Regions from separate parts of the Methylophilus sp. 'Pure River' genome, predicted to be linked through region 1. Evidence: predicted binding sites of a transcription regulator. Region 1 holds the regulator's gene; each other region holds the start of a gene.

The links. The regulator sigma-54, encoded in region 1, starts transcription at its own class of promoters, with help from an activator protein. The targets are predictions, from matches to a motif close to TGGCACNNTTCCTGCT.
Region 2: ppc (phosphoenolpyruvate carboxylase) is a predicted target of sigma-54. The motif match lies at 1,705-1,720, and genes of this name have one in related genera.
Region 3: glnL (nitrogen regulation protein NR(II)) is a predicted target of sigma-54. The motif match lies at 1,720-1,735, and genes of this name have one in related genera.
Region 4: ACIDE9_RS09470 (glycogen/starch/alpha-glucan phosphorylase) is a predicted target of sigma-54. The motif match lies at 1,769-1,784, and genes of this name have one in related genera.

What each region holds. Positions count from the first base shown of each region.
Region 1 is NZ_JBKOUE010000009.1:81,715-84,849, reverse strand. It holds gene tyrS (tyrosine--tRNA ligase) at 1-711, shown strand, start outside; gene ACIDE9_RS11720 (RNA polymerase factor sigma-54) at 755-2,302, opposite strand; gene lptB (LPS export ABC transporter ATP-binding protein) at 2,309-3,055, opposite strand; gene lptA (lipopolysaccharide transport periplasmic protein LptA) at 3,067-3,135, opposite strand, start outside.
Region 2 is NZ_JBKOUE010000001.1:134,465-137,599, reverse strand. It holds gene ppc (phosphoenolpyruvate carboxylase) at 1-1,663, opposite strand, end outside; gene ACIDE9_RS00705 (hypothetical protein) at 1,959-2,180, shown strand; gene ACIDE9_RS00700 (hypothetical protein) at 2,190-2,453, opposite strand; gene ACIDE9_RS00695 (VOC family protein) at 2,639-3,058, opposite strand.
Region 3 is NZ_JBKOUE010000002.1:303,175-306,309, forward strand. It holds gene ntrC (nitrogen regulation protein NR(I)) at 1-557, opposite strand, end outside; gene glnL (nitrogen regulation protein NR(II)) at 577-1,677, opposite strand; gene ACIDE9_RS03700 (DUF4124 domain-containing protein) at 1,787-2,278, opposite strand; gene glnA (type I glutamate--ammonia ligase) at 2,404-3,135, opposite strand, start outside.
Region 4 is NZ_JBKOUE010000007.1:10,713-13,847, reverse strand. It holds gene htpG (molecular chaperone HtpG) at 1-274, shown strand, start outside; gene ACIDE9_RS09475 (OmpP1/FadL family transporter) at 423-1,676, shown strand; gene ACIDE9_RS09470 (glycogen/starch/alpha-glucan phosphorylase) at 1,834-3,135, shown strand, end outside.

The DNA.
Region 1 (3,135 bases):
GCGATTCATGAGTTCTTGTATCCATTGTTGCAAGGCTATGACTCTGTCGCGTTGCAGGCAGATTTGGAACTGGGTGGCACAGACCAGAAATTTAACCTGCTCATGGGCCGTGAGTTGCAAAAGCAGGCTGGCCAGTCACAGCAGTGTGTGCTGATGATGCCGCTGCTGGAAGGCCTGGACGGCGTCAACAAGATGTCCAAGTCTTTGGGTAATTACATTGGTATCAGCGAAGCGCCAGAGACGATTTTTGCCAAGATAATGTCTATTTCTGATGACCTGATGTGGCGTTACATTGACCTGCTGTCGTTTGCTACCCTGGAAACGATTGCCGAGTGGAAGGCGCAAGTAGCTGCTGGTGACAATCCGCGCAATATCAAGGTTGGATTTGCACAAGAAATCGTCGCCCGCTTTCACGGCCAGGCCGCGGCTGAAAAAGCCCTGCAGGACTTCCAGACACGTGCCAAAGGCGGTATTCCTGATGATGTGCCTGAGGTGGAAGTGGTGATTGATGGCGACAGCATAGGCATCAGCCAGTTACTGAAGCAGGCGGGCTTGGTGGAAAGCACCAGTGAAGCCATGCGTGCCGTGCAGCAAGGTGGGGTGAAACTGGATAGTGTGAAGGTCGACGACAAGAACTTGCCGCTGGCTAAAGGCGTGACTGTGGTGGCACAAGTGGGTAAACGCAAGTTTGCCAAAATCACCATTAAATAAAAAGCCTGTTAAACAAAAAGGCCGCAATTGCGGCCTTTTTGTTTTATAGCGATTTGCGTAAATTGGCTGGTGGAATATTCAGTGATTCGCGGTATTTGGCGATGGTGCGGCGTGCAACGACAATGCCTTGCTGCGCCAGAGTGTCCGTAATCTGGTTATCCGACAGTGGTTTTTTCGGATTCTCTTCGGCCACCATTTGCTTGATCAGGGCGCGAATCGCAGTGGCTGAGCAAGAGCCGCCTGCATCGGTCGCTACCGAGCTACCGAAGAAGTATTTCAACTCAAACACACCGCGCGGTGTAAGCATGTACTTATGCGTGGTGACCCGTGAAACCGTACTTTCGTGCAAGTCCAGCTCTTCGGCGATTTCGCGCAATACCAAAGGGCGCATGGCAATTTCGCCATGCTCAAAGAAGTTGCGTTGCCTGTCTACAATCGCCTGTGAGACGCGCAGGATGGTCGAAAAGCGCTGCTGGATATTCTTAATCATCCATTTCGCTTCCTGCATCTGGCTTTGCAGGTATTGGCCAGAGCTTTCACGGTTGCGCTTGAGAATATCCGCATAGAGCTGGTTGATGCGCAGCTTGGGAATCACGCCGTCATTGAGCGAGGCCATCCAGATGCCTTTGATTTTTTTGACCACCACATCGTGCTGAATAAAGTGGTCATGGCTAAAGCTGGCAAACTCGTTACCGGGTTTCGGGTTTTGCTGGCGAATCAGTTGCTGCGCACCTTTGAGCGCAGCTTCGTCGCAAGTGAGTACCTTGCGCAGTTTGACAAAGTCTTTGTTGGCCAGCAATGCCAGGTGGTCTTTGGCAATCGCCATTGCAATGCGCAGATAAGGCGTTTCAGGCGGCAGTACCTGCAGCTGTAGCAGGATGCATTCACGCAGGTCGCGTGCACCGACACCAATCGGATCCAAGTTCTGGATCAATTTCAGTGCCGTTTCCAGCTCCAGTAACTCGATTTCCAATTCTGGCGGCAACAGGTCGACAATCTCCTGTAAATCCTGCTCTAAATAACCATCATCGTTAATGCTGTCGAGCAAGAACTTCACCAGATCCATGTCCCGCTTAGACAGGTGTGCCAGTTGCATCTGGTTGATCAGGTGTTCGCGCAGGCTGATGTTGCTAGCATCCTGGCGGGAGAAGTCGCTATCTTCATCATCGAGGTTGTTGCGGCCTGCTTCATCCCAGTTGCTGGTGCTGCCAAACTCTTCATAGTCGTCCTCAAACTCGGGCGGTGAAAACTCTTCACTCAGATTGGCCTGCTCGCCTTCGTTGCCACCGAGCTCCTCGTGCAACTCTTCGCGCAAGGTCTCTGCTGGCGCGGTAATTTCTGTTTGCGTCGCGACATCAAACGAACTTGCATCGGGTAGCTCAGATTCTGCTGCCCCGGTTGCGGTGGGGGCGTTATCTTCAAATTCGCCCTCTTCACCATCGGCCATTTCCAGCAGCGGGTTTTCCTGCAGGATGGTTTCCAGCTCCTGGCTTAACTCCAGCGTCGACAACTGCAACAGCCGGATAGACTGCTGCAACTGCGGTGTGAGCGCCAGGTTTTGTGAGATGCGTAATTGCAGGTTTTGCTTCATAACTGGTTACAGCCTAAAATTCTTGCCCAGATAGACTTCACGTACGCCTTCGTTCTGAATGATCTCGTCTGGCGTGCCAGCGGCAAACACTGCGCCTTCATTGACGATATATGCCCGGTCACAAATGTCCAGGGTTTCACGCACGTTGTGGTCTGTAATCAAAATGCCGATATTCTGGCTGCTCAAGTAGCGGATAATTTTCTGGATCTCAATCACCGCAATTGGGTCAATCCCGGCAAACGGCTCATCCAGCAGGATGAACTTCGGATCGGTGGCCAGGCAGCGCGCAATCTCTACTCGGCGGCGCTCACCGCCCGACAGGCTCACGGCCTGGCTATGGCGGATATGCTGGATATGTAGTTGATCCAGTAAGGACTCCAGCCGCGCTTCGCGTTCTTCTTCTGTATAAGGGCGGGTTTCCAGAATCGATAAAATATTATCGGTCACTGTCATTTTGCGAAAAATGGACGCTTCTTGTGGCAGGTAAGCCAGTCCCATGCGCGCGCGCTCGTGCATGGGGGAATGGCTCACATCTGCGCCATTGAGTGTAATGCTGCCATCGTCCAGTGCGACCAGGCCAACAATCATATAAAAACTGGTGGTTTTACCCGCGCCATTGGGGCCGAGCAGACCAATCACTTCGCCGCTGTGTAGCTCTAGCGTGGTGTTTTTGACCACGGTGCGGCCCTGGTAAGCCTTTTTCAGGTGGCTGACACGTAAATGGTTATGATCTGGTGAAGCTGTTGTCTGCATAAGGCCGTTCTTTAAGGTTGCACTTTCGCGGGCTCATTATTGGCGTCGGCAGGTGCCGGTTCCACTTTGATTTGCAGTGA
Region 2 (3,135 bases), on a different contig from region 1:
TCGGGGCATCGCGTAAGTCGGCGATGGTTTCAAACAGCGGCACAATATTCAAATCGACCTGGATGTTGGCCGAGCCCCACACGCCACGCAGCAAACCTGCCTCGCGTTGTAGCAAAGCCACTTCCAGCAGGTCAGACAAGGTCTCGGTATGCGAAATAATATATTGCCGCACCGCATGCTCGCCAAAACGTTCGCGCATCTCGCGCACCGCCACCAGCACACCAATTTCTTTATGCACCAGCTCGGAATATTGCTGGAACGGTGAAAACAGCAAGCGCGGCTGCTTGAGCTCCTCCAGCAAAATACCGATTTTTTCATCCTCATTAAACCCGGCATAATCAAAGTCATGCCCGGCTTTTTGTAATAACTCGGTAATCACCGCTTCGTGCACATCTGAGGATTGCCGGATATCCACCGTTGCCAGGTGAAAGCCAAACGTGGCAATGGCCTTGATCAGCTTGCCCAGGCGCGGGTAAATCAAAGCCTCGCCCTGATGCGCACGCAAAGAGTCGGCGATGGTTTGCAAAGGCGCCAGCAAGGCCTCTGGCGTTTCGTAAGGGTCGGCGGCCATGTCTTCGGCCAACACCCAGCCACCTTGTGGCAGTAGCGTATTGGCCGTAGCCAGTAAGCGATCGTGAATACCGTTAAGCGCCAGGCGATAAGGTTCGTCCAGCCGGTGTTGTGATTGGTCGCGCGACGTTTTGCTTAGCTGTAGCACCGCATCGTCCACGCCAACCACCCGGGTTGAAACGGCCAGCTCGCGCTTTAAGGCCGACAGCTCCTGCAAATAAAACTTGAACAAGGTGATGGCCTGCAAGCGCACACTCTCGCGCAAGGTCCCGCCATTCACAAACGGATTACCATCGCGATCACCGCCTATCCAGCTGCCCATGCGCAAGAAGCCAGGCAATGCCGCATCAGGCAACACATCGGCCAGATCGCACTCAATGTCCTGCAAAATCTCTGGGATCACATGTAAAAACGTACTCTCATAGTAGGTTAATGCATTTTCAATTTCGTTGAGCACACTGAGTTTTGAATAGCGCATCATGCGGGTTTGCCATAACGCAGACACAGCGCCTTGCAACAGCAGCGTATTGCGCGCCAACTGCCGCTCAGACACCATAGCCGCACGCGCAGCCAGCAACTCGGCAATCAGGCGCTCAATATCCAGCACACTTTTGCGCTGTACTTCCGTGGGGTGTGCGGTCAGCACAGGGGAAATCAGGGCATCCTCTAACAGGTGTTTAATGGTGTCCGCCGGAATCCCGGCTTCTTTGATTTGCAACAAAGTATATGAAAGCATGCCGGGCGCAGGCGTATTTTGCTGACAATGCCCCAATTGCTGGCCGTATAAATCCTCAGCCAGATTCACCAAATGCTTGAAATAAGCCAGTGCCCGCACGACACGCACGGTGTGCTCCAAACTCAGGCCTGCCAATAACTGCTCAAGGTCTAGCGAAGCTTGCTGATCATGTGTCTGGTGAAAACGCAGTGCAGCCTGCCGAATAGCAGCAATCTTCCGGGAGATCTCCTCCCCCTCCACCTCCAGAATGGCCTTGTCGAGCAAGACACCCAGTAATGTAATATTTTCGGACAGCCGTGTTTCCGCCGAAGCCATGGCGACTGACATCGTGGCACTGGCCGCAAGTTTTTTGTTCATGGTGCCTCTCCTCTAGCTCAGTGCGAGCTCCATGATAGACTAGCAACAAGCAGGCCATCTTCAAGGCGGTTTTTTTCACTTAAGAATCATGGCGTTAAAGAATCGAAATAGCAGAGATGCACCGTCATCAGGCGATAAGATGCACTGATTTGGCTCTTGTGATGGCAAGCCTGGCTTTAAAGCTTAACGTTGGCTAAAAGAGGGAACCCGTAAAATGATGCAAAATGTTGGCTGTAGACATCCATGCATGGGCTGACTGATTACATGCCTGCGCTGGCTCAGGCATAATAAACACATGGCGCTTATCAATCTTGATCATTGGATACAGCAAATATTGACTGTCTGGCAGTCATTGTCTGCGCTGGGCCTGTGGCAACAAGATGCCTTCTTGCTGTTGGTGTGTTTGCTCGCCTGCCTGCTGCTATTTATCACCGGCACCGTGATCGGCCTGTTTGTGCAGTCACTGTGGGGGATTTTTGTTTCCAGCCGTCGCCCTGCCGACGAGGATCATAAGTAAGCAATCAAGCTATTGCGCGGTGGCAGTGTCCAGCCATTGTTGAATGGCCGCCAGTTCGGTGGCGACATCCGGGCCGTAATCTTCATACTGGTGACCACCGCTTTTGGCATACCAGTACTTGCTATTCCAGCTATCGCCTTCAATTTTATGCAGCACGGCATGTATCCAGTTCGCCGTGCTGTCACTGTAATCCTGCGCGATATTGTGGGCCGCGTCCCAGTCGCCAGCTTGCGCCAGCGCCACAGCCTCAAGTAAGTGCTCCCTGTTAGACATTCACGGGGTACTCAATGGTCCCCTTCTGGATGAATTCGATTTTATAACCCCATGTACTTACAAGTAACTGTAAAATGGACATCCGACTCCCCTTAAAAAACAAATAGTTATAGAAAACCAACTTGTCCATCAATTATCAAAACTAATGGACAAATGTCAGTACACTTGTCCATTTCCAGATATGCCTACCAAGACCCAGTGTTCTTCATCGAAGCCCAAGGCTCTTGAGGCTCAAGTGGTTTACCAGCTTGCAGCAACTCAACTGAAATATTATCTGGCGAACGAATGAATGCCATGTATCCGTCACGTGGTGGTCGAAGGATCGTGACCCCATTATCAGCAAGCTTCTGGCAAGTTTTATAAATGTCCTCAACTTCATACGCAACATGGCCAAAGTTTCTGCCACCTGTGTATTCCTCAGGATCCCAGTTGTACGTCAGCTCAATTTCTGCAGCAGGATCATTAGGTGCCGCTAAGTAAATCAGGGTGAACCGACCCTGTTCGTTTTTCATCTCTCGAACGACCTCCAGTCCTAGAGCATCTCGGTAAAACTTGAGTGATTTCTCTACGTCGCTAACCCTAACCATTGTATGTAAATACTTCATTTCTCTTGATCCTTGAATATTAAATAACCGTTTTACTATCGCTTCTAATTTTTATCGACTTGAATTCGTATACCAAA
Region 3 (3,135 bases), on a different contig from region 1:
TCTGCGCGTGGGCTATGTCTATGCAAGGCGCTCGCTACCAGTTCTTTACCACTGCCAGACTCACCATTGATGAGTACGGTGGAGTGCGAACGGCTCAAGCGGCCAATGGCGCGGAAAACCTCTTGCATGGCTGGTGCCTGGCCGATAATTTCTGGTGATGGGCCTGTGTCTTCGACGGCCTCAACCGATTGCCGCATGCTTTCTTCAACCGCGCGCTTGATAATTTCAATCGCCTGGTCGACATCAAAAGGCTTGGCCAGATATTCAAACGCGCCGCCCTGGAATGCCGCCACTGCGCTTTCCAGATCGGAGTACGCCGTCATGATAATGACAGGGATGTCCGGGAAGCGTTGTTTTACCTCTGACAGAAAGTCCAGCCCGGAGCCGTTAGGCATGCGAATATCGCTGACAATCACTTGTGGTTGTTCGCGGTTTAAGGCATTCAGTGCTTCTGCAGGGGACGAGAAGGTTTTAAAGTCAAAGTCAGTGCGTGCCAGTGCTTTTTCAAACACCCAGCGGATGGATTTGTCGTCGTCTAGGATCCAGATTGGCTTCATAGCTATTTCTCGTCAATTATTATGCTGATGATTTTAATTGCGTACTCTCAATGGGTAGCAATATATGGAAAATGGTTTTACCCGGCTGCGAATCGCAATCTATCATGCCGTGGTGTTGTGTAATGAATGTCTGCGCCAGCGCCAGCCCCAAGCCGGTGCCGCCTTCGCGGCCAGAGACCAGCGGGTAGAAAATACGCTCTTTAATGCCGGCCGGGATGCCCGGGCCATTATCAATAATCTCAAGATGGATACCGACGCGGTAGCGTTTTCTGGCCAGCGTAATCTGGCGTTCTGCGCGCGTGCGGAAGGTGATGCTCGCATTTTCTGTCTGGCTTTGTTGCATGGCTTGTGCCGCGTTACGGGCAATGTTGAGCACGGCCTGAATCAGCTTCTCACGGTCACCAATCAACTCCGGCAGGCTGGTGTCGTAATCGCGGATCACGCGGATGTGATTGGGCGACTCCGCCAGCAGCAGGCTGCGTACACGCTCCAATACCTCATGGATGTTGGTTGGCTCATATTTAGGCACGCGGTGCGGGGCGAGCAACCTGTCCATTAGGCTGTGCAGCCGGTCGGCCTCTTTAATGATGACTTGCGTGTATTCCTTCAGGCTGGGCTGCGGTAGCTCAAACTCCAGCAATTGTGCTGCTCCACGCAAGCCACCTAAGGGGTTGCGGATTTCGTGTGCCAGATTACGTAATAGCTCCGAATTGGCCTGTTGCTGAATCAGCATGCGTTCTTCACGCGCAATGCGCAATTGCTGGTCCATCTGCACAAACTCCAGGATCAGCATGTCTTCTGGGGTCTGGTTAAACGTGGTTGAAATAGGCGTGACGGTGCAAGTCACCGCTGTGGTATGCCCGCGTTGCGTGGTTAACGTGAACTCGTGCTCGCGGAACGGCCCTTGTGTTTGGATGGCATTGGTCACAGCCATTTGCAGAATCTCGCAATTCACGAATACATCGTGAATGTGCAGGCCTTGAATTTGGTTGGCGCTAAACGCGAACAGTATCTCTGCACTCGAGTTTGCATAGGTGACTTCCAACTGGTTATTGAGCAGAATCACTGCCGTAGCAATGTGCTCTAAACCGCTAAACCCGTGGGGAGATTTTTGAACCATATCCTAAGCTTGTTAAAAAGAGTGAATCACGCCCTGTTTTAAAGCAAAAGCCAAGCCAATTCTAACCCACTTGTTAAAAATGGCTTAAAGAGTTGCCAAAATGGTGCGCTTAAAGATTGAGTTCTTTGTTTAGCAGTTCAATATTGCGCTCATGTGCCTGAATTTCGGCTTCAATGACGCGCAGTTTTTCATCGTATTTGGCGACGTTTCTAAAGGTTTTTCCATTCGCGCCTCTATATACTTCCGGCGTATTTTGCGCCTCTTCGTAGAGCTGTTTAGCATGCTCAAGTGCTTGTTTTTCTTGCTCTAATTCATTCATGAGCACTTCGCGGCGTTTTTGGTCACGCTGATTCTGTGTCTGGTTATCTACCTTGGGGAAGTTGGCTGGCGTCGGTGTTTTTGCCGTTGGTTTTTTTTCGCGTGGTGCTGGTGGTGGTTCGGTGGTTTTGGGGCCGCTGATGACCAACTCTGCTTTGCTGTTGCCTTCTGGCTTGATGTTTGTGTAGGTCGTTACCCCATTACTGTCGGTATATTTATAAATATCCGCGGTAGCGTGATTGCATATCAGCGCAAAAGCAAAAATGTAAAAAAGTCTTTTCATGGCAATAGTTTAGAGTAGATTGTTGAGGTTATCAACGGCTCTGCAACCGAAAAAGTTGACGATGAGGCACGCACATAAAAAAACAGGGCAGCCTGGGCTGCCCTGTTTTGGTGCGTCTCTTGCGATTAGCAGGAGTAGTACAAACCAAACTCAACTGGGTGAGGTGTTTGACGCAATTTAGTCACTTCTTCCATTTTCAATGCGATGTAGGAATCAATCCAGTCATCTGAGAAAACGCCGCCGCGTGTCAGGAATTCACGGTCTTTGTCCAGATACTCAAGCGCTTGCTCCAGTGAGGAACACACGGTTGGGATCAATGCATCTTCTTCTGGAGGCAGATGGTACAAGTCTTTAGTTGCTGGTTCACCTGGGTGAATCTTGTTCTGAACGCCGTCCAGGCCTGCCATCAGCAAAGCTGAGAAAGCCAGGTATGGGTTGGCAATCGGGTCTGGGAAACGCGCTTCAACACGGCGTGCTTTGTCTGAATGCACGAATGGAATACGGATCGCAGCAGAACGGTTTTTAGCAGAGTAAGCCAGTTTTACTGGTGCTTCGTAATGCGGTACCAAACGCTTGTAAGAGTTAGTGCCTGGGTTGGTGATCGCGTTCAATGCGCGAGCGTGTTTGATGATGCCGCCGATGTAGTACAGGGCGAAATCGCTCAAACCAGCGTAACCGTTACCTGCAAACAGGTTTTTGCCATCTTTCCATACGGATTGGTGTACGTGCATACCAGAACCGTTATCGCCAAACATTGGTTTAGGCATGAAGGTCGCAGTTTTGCCGTAAGCATGTGCGGTGTTTGTGACCACGTATTTCAGGATTTGTGTCCAGTCAGCACGTTGTACCAATGTTGC
Region 4 (3,135 bases), on a different contig from region 1:
CGACTCACCAGCGTGTCTGGTGGCTGGCGAGCATGATTTGTCCGGTAATTTGGCGCGTATCCTGAAGGCTGCAGGCCAGAAAGCGCCAGACAGCAAACCTATCCTCGAGATTAACCCTGGTCACAGGCTGGTTGAAAAACTCAAGGCCGAAGCTGACGACACCAAATTTGCCGACTACGCGCATGTGTTGTTTGACCAGGCCTTGTTAGCTGAGGGCGGACAACTGGAAGATCCGGCCAGTTTTGTCAAACGCATGAACAGCCTGATTCTGTAGTTTTGTTATGAGCTTTGATAAAGCCCGCCTTGGCGGGCTTTATTTTTTATATCTAAAAGTTATAAATATATTTATATTTATTATTTATTGATATTAAATGGCTTTGCTAGAGTACATGGCGAGAACCGTATAAACAGAGGTGAATGTCATGATACGCAGTGTGGCCGCAGTGATTCCATTATTGGTTTCGTTTTCATTTGGTAGTGCTTGGGCAACCGATGGTTATTTTGCGCATGGCTATGGCGTGCGTGCCCAAGGCGTTGCTGGTGTAGGCATTGCCTTGCCGCAAGATGCATTGGCGGCTGCGGCTAACCCGGCGGGTCTGGGGAAAGTTGGTGACCGCATTGATGCGGGGGTGACATGGTTCCGGCCGGTGCGGGAGTCTGAGTTAGAAGGTAGTCCTTCACCAAGTGCAAATGGCACCTACAAAGGCAACGATACGCAGAATTTCTTGATCCCTGAGTTTGGCTACAACAAACAATATTCTGAAGATGTGACGCTGGGTGTGAGTGTGTATGGCAACGGTGGTATGAATACCGATTACAAAAACGGTATTCCACTGTTCCAAAGCCAGGGCCGTGCCGGGGTGGACTTGATTCAGGTATTTGTGGCACCAACGGCTACTTGGAAAGTGTCTGAAAAGCATATTATCGGTGCTTCATTAAACCTGGCTTACCAGCGCTTTGAGGCCAAAGGCTTACAAGGTTTTGATAATGCAAGCTTTAGCGCCGCGCCAGGGCGGGTGACCAATAACGGGCATGACAACTCTTATGGCGCAGGCGTGCATATTGGCTGGCTGGGTGAAATCACCGATACCGTGACCTTGGGCGCAACTTACCAGAGTCGTACTTATATGAGTAAGTTTGATAAATACAAAGGCCTGTTTGCCGAGCAGGGTGACTTTGATATTCCATCTACCTATGGCGTGGGGATCGCAGTGAAAGCGACCCCGGCATTGACGCTGGCGGCAGACTTTCAGCGCATTAACTATAGTGAAGTGGATGCAGTGGGTAATGCTTCACTGACGAATTTGTTTAATGGCCTGGGTAATGACAATGGTGCCGGTTTTAACTGGCAAGACGCCAAGGTGTATAAGATTGGTGCTTTGTATCAATACAGTCCGACCTTGACCTTGCGTGCTGGGTTTAACCATGTCGACCAGCCTATCCGTCGTGGCGATACCTTGTTGAATATCCTGGCGCCAGGAGTGGTGAAAGATCACGTATCACTTGGCGCGACTTGGGTATTAAGCCCACAGTCTGAACTGTCATTCTCTTATACCCATGCATTTGAAAACAAAGTGGATGGAAGTGGTTCGATTCCTGCTGCCTTTGGTGGCGGTGAGGCCAATTTGAAGATGTATCAGGATGCACTGGGCATTGCCTATACCTGGAAACTGTAAAACTTTTTTATTGACGCCGCTTTCGGGCGTTATAATCAAAGGCCACAACATGAATTTTGTGGCCTTTTTTATGTCTGACACATTCTTGTTGTAGGCTTGCTTTTTGCTTTTGACTCACTTAAAGCAAATTTGTGATCAACACCCCAGGGGAAGATGTATGACTGCCAATGTGAAAAAAACACGTAAAAACGCTCAACAACCTGACAGTGCCCAAGCGGCTGACGAATTCGTACTCGAACAATTACCTATCCCACAAGCATTACGTAACCATCTCACTTTTTCATTAGGCAAGTCCAACTCATGGGCGACGACACGCGACTGGTACCAGACTGCGGCCTTTACCGTGCGTGACCACTTGATGAGCCGCTGGGTGAATACGCGCGATGCTTACCGTGATGCTAATACCAAGCGTGTGTATTACCTTTCCCTGGAGTTTTTGATTGGCCGCATGCTGTCTAACGCCGCACTTAATTTGGGCATTGCACCGGAACTAAGCGAGGGCTTGCAGGAGATTGGCCAGAAGCTCGAAGGCGTGGCCGAGCTGGAGCCGGATGCTGCTTTAGGTAACGGTGGCCTGGGCAGACTGGCCGCGTGCTTTGTCGACTCAATGGCGACTATGGATATTCCGGCGACCGGCTATGGTATTCGTTACGACTATGGCATGTTCAGACAAACGATTGAGAACGGCCAGCAGAAAGAAAACCCGGACAACTGGTTGCGCTACCAGAACATTTGGGAAGTGCAGCGCCCTGAGCATACCTGTGAGGTGAAGTTTTATGGCCGCGTGTTGCATGTGCATACCGAACACGGCATTGAGCATCACTGGGTAGACCACGAAACCGTGGTGGCCATGCCGTATGATGTGCCGGTGCCTGGCTATGGCACGCAAACCGTGAACAACCTGCGGTTATGGTCGGCCAAGGCGACGAACGAGTTTGACCTGGCACACTTTAATGAAGGTAATTACGAGAAGTCGGTTGAAGGCCGCCATAGCGCCGAGACCATTTCACAAGTGCTGTATCCCAACGATACTTCTGAGTCTGGCAAGGCATTGCGCCTGAAGCAACAATACTTCTTTGTCTCTGCCTCAACGCAGGATATTCTGCACCGCTTCACCAACTACAACGCTGACTGGAATACCTTGCCGGAAAAAGTGGCGATCCAGTTAAACGATACACATCCGGCGATTGCGGTTGCGGAAATGATGCATCAACTGGTAGATCACTATCACTTGCCATGGGACAAAGCCTGGAAGTTGATCACCAAAATGTTTGCTTATACTAACCACACGCTGATGCCCGAGGCACTAGAAACCTGGTCGGTCGATTTATTCGCGCAGTTATTGCCACGTCACCTGGAAATCATTTACGAAATCAACCATCAGTTCTTGCAGATGGTTAACCAGCATTTCCCTGGCGATACTGCCTTGTTGCAACGCGTTTCTATTATTGATGAAACG